DNA from 3 places in the Luteimonas sp. A611 genome. Region 3 is predicted to be linked to each of the others. Evidence: predicted binding sites of a transcription regulator. Region 3 holds the regulator's gene; each other region holds the start of a gene.

Region 1 (3,912 bases), 1.2 Mb from region 3:
CATCGCACTGGCCATCATCCTGTTCGTCGCGTTGTGGGCGCCGGCCGACCTGATCATCGAGGACGCGATCGGCCCGACCATCGGCGAGCTGGTGGCCCTGACCAGCCTCAACTTCCCGCTGCCGCCGCCGCGCCAGTACACGACGGCCGGCGGCATCAAGGTGAAGGTGACACCGCTGGAGAAGGTCGCCCAGCAATACCGCGAACTGCGCGAGTACGTCAGCGACGACGAGGAAAGCCGCTACGAGATCGTGCTGCGCTACAACCGGCTGGCCTGAGCACGAACGCGGCCAGGGTTGCGTGAGTCCACGTCGCGCAAAGAAAAACCCCGCCTCGCGGCGGGGTTTTTCGTGTCGCAGTGGAACGGTTGGCGCTGGATCAGAAATCCATGCCGCCCATGCCGCCCATGCCACCGCCGCCGCCCATGGCCGGCTCTTCCTTCTTGGGAAGCTCCGCCACCATCGCTTCGGTGGTGATCATCAGGCCGGCGATCGAGGCTGCGTTCTGCAGCGCCGAACGGGTGACCTTGGTCGGATCCAGGATGCCGAACGCGATCATGTCGCCGTACTCGCCGGTCTGCGCGTTGTAGCCGTAGTTGCCGGTGCCGTCCTTGACCTTGTTCAGCACCACCGACGGCTCTTCACCGCAGTTGGTGACGATCTCGCGCAGCGGGGCTTCCATTGCACGCAGGGCGATCACGATGCCGTGGTTCTGGTCTTCGTTGGCACCCTTGAGCTCGCCGATGGCCTGCAGCGCGCGCACCAGGGCCACGCCGCCGCCCGGGACCACGCCTTCTTCCACCGCAGCGCGCGTGGCGTGCAGGGCGTCTTCGACGCGGGCCTTCTTTTCCTTCATCTCGATCTCGGTCGAGGCACCGACCTTGATCACCGCGACGCCGCCGGCCAGCTTGGCCACGCGCTCCTGCAGCTTCTCGCGGTCGTAGTCCGAAGAGGTCTCTTCGATCTGCGCCTTGATCTGCTTGATGCGCGCCTCGATGCCACCGGTCTCGCCGGCGCCGTCGATGATGGTGGTGTTCTCCTTGGAGACCTGCACCTTCTTGGCGCGGCCGAGGTCGGCGATGGTCGCCTTCTCGAGCTGCAGGCCGACTTCCTCGGAGATCACGGTGCCGCCGGTCAGCACGGCCATGTCTTCGAGCATCGCCTTGCGACGGTCGCCGAAGCCCGGGGCCTTGACGGCCACGACCTTGACGATGCCGCGGATGGTGTTGACCACCAGGGTCGCCAGCGCTTCGCCTTCAACCTCTTCGGCCACGATCAGCAGCGGCTTGCCGGCCTTGGCCACGCCTTCGAGCACGGGCAGCAGGTCACGCACGTTGGAGATCTTCTTGTCGTGCAGGAGGATGAACGGGTCATCCAGGTCGGCCGACATCGACTGCTGGTTGTTGATGAAGTACGGCGACAGGTAGCCGCGGTCGAACTGCATGCCCTCGACGACGTCGAGCTCGTTGTCCAGGCCCGAGCCCTCTTCAACGGTGATCACGCCTTCCTTGCCGACCTTCTTCATCGCGTCGGCGATGATGGTACCGATCGACTCGTCGGAGTTGGCCGAGATCGTGCCGACCTGGGCGATCGCCTTGTCGTCGGCGGTGGGCTTGGAGATGTTCTTCAGCTCCTGCACCGCGGCCTTGACGGCCTGGTCGATGCCGCGCTTGAGGTCCATCGGGTTCATGCCGGCGGCGACCGCCTTGGCACCTTCGCGGATCAGCGCCTGCGCCAGCACGGTGGCGGTGGTGGTGCCGTCACCGGCGTTGTCGGAGGTCTTGGACGCGACTTCCTTCAGCATCTGCGCGCCCATGTTCTCGAACTTGTCGGCCAGTTCGATTTCCTTGGCGACGGAGACGCCGTCCTTGGTGATGGTCGGCGCGCCGTAGCTCTTCTCGAGCACGACGTTGCGGCCCTTCGGGCCGAGGGTTGCCTTGACGGCATTGGCGAGAATGTTGACGCCGCGCACCATCTTGGCGCGCGCGTCTTCACCGAAACGGATTTCCTTGGCAGCCATGGCTGATTACCTCGATGTCTGGATAGTGGGAATGTGGAAAGGGCTGGCGAAAGACGCCGCGATCAGCCGAGGATCGCGAAGATGTCGTCTTCCTTCACCACGAGGTATTCGGTGCCGTCGAGCTTGACCTCGGTGCCGCTGTACTTGCCGAACAGCACCTTGTCGCCGGCCTTGACCTTGGGCGCGCGCACGCTGCCGTTGTCGAGCACCTTGCCCTCGCCGACGGCGACGACTTCACCCTTGATCGGCTTTTCGGTGGCCGAGTCCGGGATCACGATGCCGCCGGCCGACAGCTTCTCTTCTTCCATACGCTTGATGACCACGCGGTCGTACAGCGGCTTGATGTTGCTCATTTTCAACCCTCGCAAGTGATTGATTGGACAGGTAAAGGGGCGGCGATGTTAGCACTCGCCAAGGGCGACTGCCAGCAACGCGGGCGCGAAAATCCCGGACGGGCCGGGAGGTGATCGGAAGATGAGGGGGGTAGCCGGCGCTTTCAAGGGGCAGGGTGTGGATTTCTTTTCGCGGTTTCGGCTTGCCCCCATCCCAACCCTCCCCTGCTCGCGGGGGAAGGGTTGGGATGGGGGCCGCCGGAGCCACGCAAACTCAGTCCCCGACCGGCAGCTCCAGCGTCTCCTTCACCTCTTCCATGACGATGTAGCTCTTGGATTCGCGTACGTGCGGCAGGGTCAGCAGGGTGCTGCCGAGCAGCTTGCGGTAGGACGCCATTTCCGAGATCCGCGCCTTGATCAGGTAGTCGAAATCCCCCGACACCAGGTGGCATTCCAGCACGTTCGGCAGCTTGAGCGCGGCGCGGCGGAATTCCTCGAAGATGTCGCCGGACTTGTAGGCCAGGCTGATCTCGACGAACACCAGCAGGCTGGCCTGGACCGCGGCGGGCGCTACACGGGCGTGGTAGCCGGTGATCACGCCGTCGCGCTCGAGCCGGCGCACGCGCTCGGTGCAGGGCGTGGTCGACAGGCCCACGCGCTCGCCGAGTTCGGTGAAGGCGATGCGCCCCTCCTGCTGCAGGATGCGCAGGATGCGGCGGTCGACGCGGTCGAGTTCCCTGCGTTTCATTGGCACTGTCGGGGGCGGTCTTTGCAGGAATATTAACTGCCATCCGACTGAATCTTGGAAAATTCCGCTGCCTTCCCGCTCTTATACTGGTGGAATTCCGCCCCGTGACCACCTTCGACCCACCCCCGGATGGACCCGACTCCTTCCGGCCTGCCGCGAGCGAGCAAGGCGATGCGCATCCTGATCCTGGGTTCCGGCGTGATTGGCGTAACCAGCGCCTGGTACCTGCGCCAGCAGGGCCACGAGGTGGTGGTGGTCGACCGCAGCGACGGGCCGGCGATGGAAGCCAGCTTCGCCAATGCCGGCCAGGTCTCGCCGGGCTATGCCTCGCCGTGGCCGGCGCCTGGCATCCCGCTCAAGGCGGTGAAGTGGCTGCTGTCGCGCCACGCGCCGCTGGCGATCAAACCCACCAGCGACCCGGCACAGTACCGCTGGCTGTGGGCGATGCTGCGCAACTGCACCCATCCGCGCTACGCGGTGAGCAAGGCGCGGATGGTGCGGCTGGCTGAATACAGCCGCGACTGCCTGGCCGAACTGCGCGTGGCCACCGGCATCGAGTACGAACAGCGCACGCTCGGCACCACCCAGCTGTTCCGCACCCACGCCCAGCTCGACGCCGCGGCGCGCGACATCGCCGTGCTGCGCGAATACGGCGTGCGCTACGAGCTGCTCGACCGCGACGGCATCGTGCGCGCCGAGCCTGCGCTCGCACAGGTCCGCGACACGCTGGCAGGCGCGTTGCGATTGCCCGGCGACGAGACCGGCGACTGCCATCTGTTCACCACCCGGCTGGCGGCGCTTGCCGTCGACGCGG
Region 2 (3,912 bases), 1.1 Mb from region 3:
GTGGCGTACTGGACCTACCAGCGTGCGGCGCGGATCATCCTCGGCGGCGATGATCGAAGCGATACAGAGTAACGATCGACCAGGCCCATCGCGTGGCCGCCGCATCACGCGCCGCTGGGCTAGGATGGCGCGTCTCCCAGAGCAGTCCACGCATGATCGACGTCCCGATGCAGAACGTGCTGGTCGCGCTCGCGGTCACGACCGTGGCGGGCCTTGCAACCGGCTTCGGCGGCCTGCTGGTCTTCGCCTCGAAAACACCCAACGCACGCCTGCTCGCGTTCGGCCTGGCCTTTGCCGGCGGTGCGATGGTGTACGTGTCGCTCGGCGAGATCCTCGCCAAGTCGATCGTGTCGTTCACCGCACAGTTCGGCGAGAAGCTCGGATTCACCTGGGGCACGCTGTCATTCCTGGCCGGCGTGCTGCTGATCGTGACGATCGATCGCCTGATACCCAATCCGCACGAGCGGCTCGAGGTCGATGATCCCTATTTCCGCGAGCACAACCGCGATTACATCAAGCGCGTCGGCCTGCTGACCGCCATCGCGATCACCGCGCACAATTTTCCCGAAGGGTTGGCGACGTTCTTCGCCACGCTCGAGGATCCCCGCGTGGGCATGCCACTGGCCTTTGCGATCGCGATCCACAACATCCCGGAGGGCATCGCCATCGCGGTGCCGGTGTATTTCGCGACCAACAACAAGGCCTACGCCTTCTTCGCCTGCCTGCTCTCAGGGCTGGCCGAGCCGATCGGCGCGATCATCGGCTACGTGCTGTTGCGCCAGTACCTGTCGGACGCGGTGTTCGGGGCGGTGTTCGGGGTGATCGCCGGGGTCATGGTGTTCCTGGCGCTGGACGAGCTGCTGCCGGCGGCCAAGCGCTACGCCAAGGGCCACGAGACGGTGTACGGCCTGGTGACCGGCATGGGCGCGCTGGCGATCAGCCTGGTGCTGTTCAAGTGGTGAGCCGCCGGATCGGGTGCAGCAACGCCTGAGCGTCCGGCCACGTTCGGCAAGGGCGGCCAGGTCAACTGAGCGGCCACGAAAAAGCCCGGCCGGAGCCGGGCTTTCCTGTGGGCCACCGCCGCGGCTCAGGCCGCGAACAGCGTCTTCATCTTCTTCAACGCGTTGGCCTCGACCTGGCGGATGCGCTCGGCGGAGACGCCGTATTCGTCGGCCAGTTCCTGCAGCGTGACCTTGCTCTCGTCATCTAGCCAGCGACGCATGATGATGTCGCGCGAGCGCGCATCCAGGCGGGCCATGCCTTCGCGCAGCAGGCCGAGCTTGTTGTCCCGGCTGCTGCTGCGCTCGTAGGCCTGGGCCGGATCCTCTTCGCGCGCGACCAGGTAGGCCGCAGGCGCCGGCGGTGCGCGCTCGTCGTCCTCGTCGGACGGCGCATCGAAGCCGATGTCGCGGCCCGACAGTCGCGACTCCATCTCCAGCACTTCGCGCTCGGACACGTTCAGGTCCTTGGCAACCGCCCTGACCTCGGCGGCATTGAGCCAGCCCAGGCGGGTCTTGCTCTTGCGCAGGTTGAAGAACAGCTTGCGCTGCGCCTTGGTCGTGGCGACCTTGACGATGCGCCAGTTCTTGAGGATGAACTCGTGCATCTCGGCGCGGATCCAGTGCACCGCGAAGCTCACCAGGCGCACGCCGACGTCCGGATCGAAGCGCTTCACCGCCTTCATCAGGCCGATGTTGCCTTCCTGGATCAGGTCGGCCAGCTGCAGGCCGTAGCCGCTGTAGCCACGCGCGACGTGCACCACGAAGCGCAGATGCGAGTGCACCAGCTCACGGGCGGCATCCAGGTCCTCGTCGTCCCGGTAGCGGCGCGCGAGCGCCTGCTCATCCTCGGTCGACAGGACGGCGATCTGGTGGACCGCGCCGATGTAGGCTTCCAGCGAACCGAGCGGAGTCAGACCGTTGAACGCGGTAACCGGCAGGTTGTTGGCAACGAGCGCTTGGGACATGGGCATGTTCATGGGGGGCAGTTTAGCAGTCGGCAGATATGACTGCTAAGGCCTCGGAAAGTTCCCTAGCGTTGCATTGCTGGAACGGGACCCCGAGTTTCGCCCGGGCTCCGCGACGGGGCGGTGAACCGCCCCGTCGCGGCAGAACGCGAGTTGCAAATCAACGATTTGCCGCGGGGCATCCCTGACCCAACCGTTCAGGCTTGTACCAGTCACCCTGCCCGATCCGCGTTCACCCGCGAAATCCGTGGCAAAAGCCCGTCCCGCCACCGGACCGCGCCCAGGGTTCAGAACGTCTGCGCGTAACGGAAGTACAGGGTCCGGCCGTAGGCGTCGTAGAGCTCGAAGTTCCAGGGACGTCCGCGAACCTCCATCAGCGCGGGATAGCGGTCGCCGGCGTTGTTGACACCGACGGTGATGCTGCCCTCCCACGGTGCGCGGTAGGTCACCGACAGGTCATGGGTGGTGTAGCTGCCCAGGCGCGAGTTCGGCCCCCCGCCGATGAAGCCGAACGCGGGCGTGCTGGCGGGGTTTTCCTGCGAGTCGATGTAGTTGATGTTCCAGTTCGCGGTCAGCTCGCCCAGCGTCCAGCTGTTGCGCAGGGTGGCGCGCAGGTCGGGCGCGGAGATCCAGCCCAGGCGGTCCTTGACCGTGTCGCCGTCGGTGATGGTGAAGTCGATGACCTTCGCCACCTGCAGCCAGTTCTCCAGCCGGCCGGCGTCGCCCAGCGTGTAGCGGGTGCGCAGGTTGAGGTCGAGGCCGCTCGTTTCCAGGTCGCCCTCGTTGGCATAGGCGGTGTTGACCTCGCTGATCGAGCCGTTCGAGCGCCGCACGACCGAGGTGCCGGTGGGCAGCGCGACGCCGGCGTTGTCGAAGTTGACCAGCTCCTGGAATTCGATCTGGCGGATGCGGTCCTCGACCTCGATCCGGTAGTAGTCCAGGGTCAGGTTGAGCCAGCTGGCCGCGTCCCAGGCCAGGCCGACGCTGGACTGGCGCGAGGTCTCCGATTCCAGGTCGAGGTTGCCGCTGGACCAGGTGTCGACCTGGTAGCTCACGTCGTCGCTCTGCGGCCCGTCGGCGATGTTGTCGCCGTTGGCGTCGCCGCCGCAGTCGGCCGGGCTGTAGCCGAGCACCACGCAGGTGCGGAAGTCGCCCACCTGCTCGGCCGAGAACGCGCGCTTGCCGTGCACGTAGGGCAGCGGCGGCGCGCGGAAGCCCTGGCCGGCCGAGGCACGCAGGGTCAGGTTGTCCAGCGGCTGCCAGCGCAGCGACACCTTGGGCGAGACGTCGCTTCCGTAGTCGCTGTAACGGTCGTAGCGCGCGGCCACGGTGACGTCGAAGCTGTCCACGATCGGGAACAGCCATTCGGCGTAGGCCGCGTAGATCTCGCGCGAGCCTGCCGCCGAATTGCCCGAAGAACCGGCGATCACCCCCGCCTCCGACAGCGAGTCGAAGATGTCGGCGTAATCTTCCTGCCGGTATTCCGCGCCAAACGCCACCACCGAGGTGCCGCCGCCCAGCTCGAACAGGTCGAGCGTGGCGTTGGCGTACAGCTCCTCGATGTCGAAGACGCCGTCGCGCGAGGTGGTGGCGGTGAAGCCCTTGATCACTTCCTCGGAGTTGCCGAACGGATCGAACAGGTTGTAGGAACCGTTTGCGACAGCGGCCTCGGCCAGCGGGGTGACGATGAAGCCGCGTCCGAGCTCCTTGAACCTGGCCTTGCTGCGACGCATGCCGAGGTCGACGTAGAGCTTCTCGGTGGCCTGCCAGTTGAAGCCCACGTTGATGTCGACGACGTTGTTGTCGACGAAGGTGTCCCGGTTGCCGGCCGCCGCGTAGCGGTGGTACACGAATGCGCCCAGGCCGTCGCCAAGCAGCGGATCGTTGGGCGAGCCTTCCGGCACGTACAGCGCGCCCGGCGTGGGCGCATAGCGGCCAAAGCTGTC
Region 3 (3,912 bases):
CCAGCGACTCGATCGACTCCGGGCGCAGGTCCTCTCGCTCGAGTTCGGCGAGCTGGTGGCCAAGCCAGTCGATGCGTTCGGACACGTCGCCGGTCTTGGACAGGGCGTCGCGCTCGCGCAGCAGCGCAGCCCAGGCGGCCGCCGCCCCGCGCACCGCGGCCAGCTGTGGCTCGTGGCGGCCGAAGGCGTCGAGCAGGGCGAGCTGGCTGGCCTTTTCCATCAGCGCCTGGTGCTCGTGCTGGCCGTGGATCTCGACCAGGAGGCCGGCCAGCTGCGAGAGCTGGGCCAGGGTGGCCGGGCGGCCGTTGATCCAGGCGCGCGAACCGCCGTCCGCGCGCAGGGTGCGGCGCAGGGTGCAGGCCGTGCCGTCGTCGAACTCCTGTTCGTGCAGCCAGGCCAGGGCGGACGGCACCGCGGCCGGATCGAACTCGGCGTGCAGCTCGGCGCGCTGGGCGCCGTGGCGGACCATGCCGGCATCGGCGCGCAGGCCCGACAGGAAGCCCAGCGCATCGACCAGCAGCGACTTGCCCGCGCCGGTCTCGCCGGAAATCACGGTCATGCCCGGGCCGAACTCGAGTTCGGACTCGGGGACGACGGCGAAATCGCGGAGGGTCAGGCGTTTGAGCATGGCCGCGCATTGTAGTGCGCGCAGTCGCAACAGCCGAGACGCAAAGGCGCCGGATGCGGGTCGGGAAAGTCCGCACCCGTCGGGCCGCCCACTGCCGCGCCGGCGCAGGACCACGGCTGGCCCGGTGCGCAGGCCGCTTGCGCCCTTGCGCGCATCGGCGATCTAATCGGTCCATGTCCGCATCCTTGCCCGGCAAAAAACTCGACCTGCGCGCGCGCCAGCTGCTGCGTACGCTGATCGGGCGCTACATCCGCGACGGCGAGCCGGTGGGCTCGCAGACGCTGGCCCGGCACGCGGGGTTGGACGTCAGCGCCGCGACGATCCGCAACATCCTCGCCGACCTCGAGGAGCAGGGGCTGCTGGCCGCGCCGCACACATCTGCCGGGCGGGTGCCCACCGCGCAGGGCTACCGCGTGTTCGTCGACTCGCTGCTGCAGCTGCAGCCGCTGGCCCATGCCGAAATGGCCCGCCTGCGCGGCGAACTGGCCGCGGGCGGCGGCACCCAGTCGCTGCTGGGCAGCGCTTCGGAACTGGTGTCGGCGATGACCCACTTTGTCGGCGTGGTTTCGGTGCCGCGCCGCGAGCAGTTCGCCTTCCGCCACATCGACTTCGTCCCGCTCGACGCGCAGCGGGTCATGGCGATCCTGGTGTTCTCCGACAACGACGTGCAGAACCGCATCATCCAGACCCGCCGGCCCTACGAGGCCTCGGAGCTGGAGCGGGTGGCCAATTACCTCAACGCCCATTTCGCCGGCCGCCAGGTCGCCGACATCCGCGCCAGCCTGGTGCGGGAGCTGCAGGCCGCGCGCAGCGAGATGGAGGCGCTGCTCTCGCACACGGTCGAGCTGGCCGAGCAGGCGCTGGCGCCGGTCGACGACGACGACATGTTGGTCGCCGGCCAGACCCGCCTGATCGGCGTGCAGGACCTGTCCGACCTCGACCGCCTGCGCGAGCTGTTCGAGGCCTTCGCCCGCAAGCGCGAGATCCTGCAGCTGCTGGAGCGCACGATCAAGGCGCCGGGCGTGCGCATCTTCATCGGCGAGGAAACCGGGCTGGCGCCGCTGGAGGGCGTTTCGCTGGTGACCGCACCCTACGGCGCGGGTGGCAAGGTGCTGGGCGTGCTGGGCGTGATCGGCCCGACCCGGATGGCCTACGACCGGGTGATTCCGGTGGTGCAGGCGACCGCCGAGCTGCTGGGCGCCGCCTTGAATCCGGATCCGCCGACCCCATAGCTGCGGGGTCGGCGGCCCTGCGACCGCCTTACCAGCCCCAGGAACATGACCACGGAACCGATGCAGGATGCCGCGCCCGCGGCTGAAGAATTGAATACCCCCGACGACCGCATCCAGGCGCTCGAAGGCGAGCTTGAACAACTGCGCGCACAGTCGCTGATCGACCGCGCCGACATGGAAAACCAGCGCAAGCGCCTCGAGCGCGACGTGCGCAACGCCTGCCGCTTCGCCAACAAGCAACTGCTGGGCGACCTGCTGCCGGTGTTCGACAGCCTGGAGGCCGCGCTCAACACCGCCCCGGCCGAGGATCCGCTGCGCGACGGCGTGGTGCTGACCCTGCGCGAACTGACCCGCGTGTGCGGCAACAACGGCCTGGTCGAGGTCGCCCCGGCAGCGGGCGATGGCTTCGACCCGGAGAAGCACAACGCCATGAGCGCGGTCGAGACGACCGACGTCGCCCCGGGCAGCGTGTTCCAGCTGTTCCAGAAGGGCTACCTGCTCAACGAGCAGTTGCTGCGCCCGGCCCTGGTGTCGGTCGCGAAACAGGACTGACGTCCTGCTTTCCGCCTTCCCCGCCGAGGGGAAGGCGCGCCCTTGGCCCTTGAAGGGAAGGGCTCGACACCCCAGATACGCACCATCGGCGGCATCGCCGCCACCTGACGAAGATTCCAGAGGGAACCCACCATGGCAAAGATCATCGGCATCGACCTGGGCACGACCAACTCGTGCGTGGCGATCATGGACGGCGGCAAGGCCAAGGTCATCGAGAACAGCGAGGGTGATCGCACCACGCCGTCCGTCGTGGCCTATACCAAGGACGGCGAGGTGCTGGTCGGCGCGTCCGCCAAGCGCCAGGCCGTCACCAACCCCAAGAACACGTTCTACGCGGTCAAGCGCCTGATCGGCCGCAAGTTCACCGATGCCGAGGTCAAGAAGGACCTCGACCTGGTGCCCTATGACATCGTCGCGCACGACAACGGCGACGCCTGGGTGCAGACCAGCGACGGCAGGAAACTCTCGGCGCAGGAAGTGTCCGCGCGCATCCTGGAGAAGATGAAGAAAACCGCCGAGGATTATCTGGGCGAGAAGGTCACCGAGGCGGTGATCACGGTCCCGGCCTACTTCAACGACTCGCAGCGCCAGGCGACCAAGGACGCCGGCCGCATCGCCGGCCTCGACGTCAAGCGCATCATCAACGAGCCGACCGCGGCCGCCCTGGCCTATGGCCTGGACAAGGGCGGCGGCGACCGCAAGATCGCCGTGTACGACCTCGGCGGCGGCACCTTCGACATGTCGATCATCGAGATTGCTGAAGTCGACGGCGAGAAGCAGTTCGAGGTGCTGGCCACCAACGGCGACACCTTCCTCGGTGGCGAGGACTTCGACAAGCGCGTCATCGACTACCTGGTCGAGGAGTTCCAGAAGGACTCCGGTCTGGACCTGCGCAAGGATCCACTTGCCCTGCAGCGCCTGAAGGACGCGGCCGAGCGCGCCAAGATCGAGCTGTCGACCGCGCAGCAGACCGAGGTCAACCTGCCGTACGTCACCGCCGACGCCTCGGGTCCGAAGCACCTCAACATCAAGCTCACCCGCGCCAAGCTCGAGGCGCTGGTCGAGGACCTGGTGCGCAAGACCATCGAGCCGTGCAAGGTCGCGCTCAACGACGCCGGCCTGCGCGCATCCGACATCAGCGAGGTGATCCTGGTCGGTGGCCAGACCCGCATGCCCAAGGTGCAGCAGGCGGTGGCGGAGTTCTTCGGCAAGGAGCCGAAGAAGGACGTCAACCCGGACGAGGCCGTCGCCATCGGCGCGGGCGTGCAGGGCGGCGTGCTGGCTGGCGAGGTCAAGGACGTGCTGCTGCTCGACGTGACTCCGTTGAGCCTGGGCATCGAGACCCTGGGCGGCGTGTTCACCAAGATCATCGAGAAGAACACCACCATCCCGACCAAGGCCTCGCAGACCTTCAGCACCGCCGAGGACAACCAGTCCGCGGTCACCGTGCACGTGCTGCAGGGCGAGCGCGAGCAGGCGCGCTTCAACAAGTCGCTGGCG

The links. Region 3 encodes HrcA, which represses chaperone genes, less so after heat shock. Its sites were predicted from a motif close to TTNGCACTCNNNNNNNNNGAGTGCNAA; they were not measured.
Region 1: groES (co-chaperone GroES) is a predicted target of HrcA. The motif match lies at 2,420-2,446, and genes of this name have one in related genera.
Region 2: rpoH (RNA polymerase sigma factor RpoH) is a predicted target of HrcA. The motif match lies at 1,989-2,015, and genes of this name have one in related genera.

What each region holds. Positions count from the first base shown of each region.
Region 1 covers NZ_JBSVRP010000001.1:347,651-351,562, reverse strand. The annotation lists gene ACW5EG_RS01560 (hypothetical protein) at 1-277, shown strand, start outside; gene groL (chaperonin GroEL) at 378-2,018, opposite strand; gene groES (co-chaperone GroES) at 2,081-2,371, opposite strand; gene ACW5EG_RS01545 (Lrp/AsnC ligand binding domain-containing protein) at 2,625-3,098, opposite strand; gene ACW5EG_RS01540 (D-amino acid dehydrogenase) at 3,270-3,912, shown strand, end outside.
Region 2 covers NZ_JBSVRP010000001.1:415,296-419,207, reverse strand. The annotation lists gene ACW5EG_RS01810 (NAD(P)/FAD-dependent oxidoreductase) at 1-72, shown strand, start outside; gene zupT (zinc transporter ZupT) at 153-962, shown strand; gene rpoH (RNA polymerase sigma factor RpoH) at 1,088-1,978, opposite strand; gene ACW5EG_RS01795 (TonB-dependent receptor plug domain-containing protein) at 2,254-3,912, opposite strand, start outside.
Region 3 covers NZ_JBSVRP010000001.1:1,507,006-1,510,917, forward strand. The annotation lists gene recN (DNA repair protein RecN) at 1-628, opposite strand, end outside; gene hrcA (heat-inducible transcriptional repressor HrcA) at 802-1,860, shown strand; gene grpE (nucleotide exchange factor GrpE) at 1,906-2,412, shown strand; gene dnaK (molecular chaperone DnaK) at 2,545-3,912, shown strand, end outside.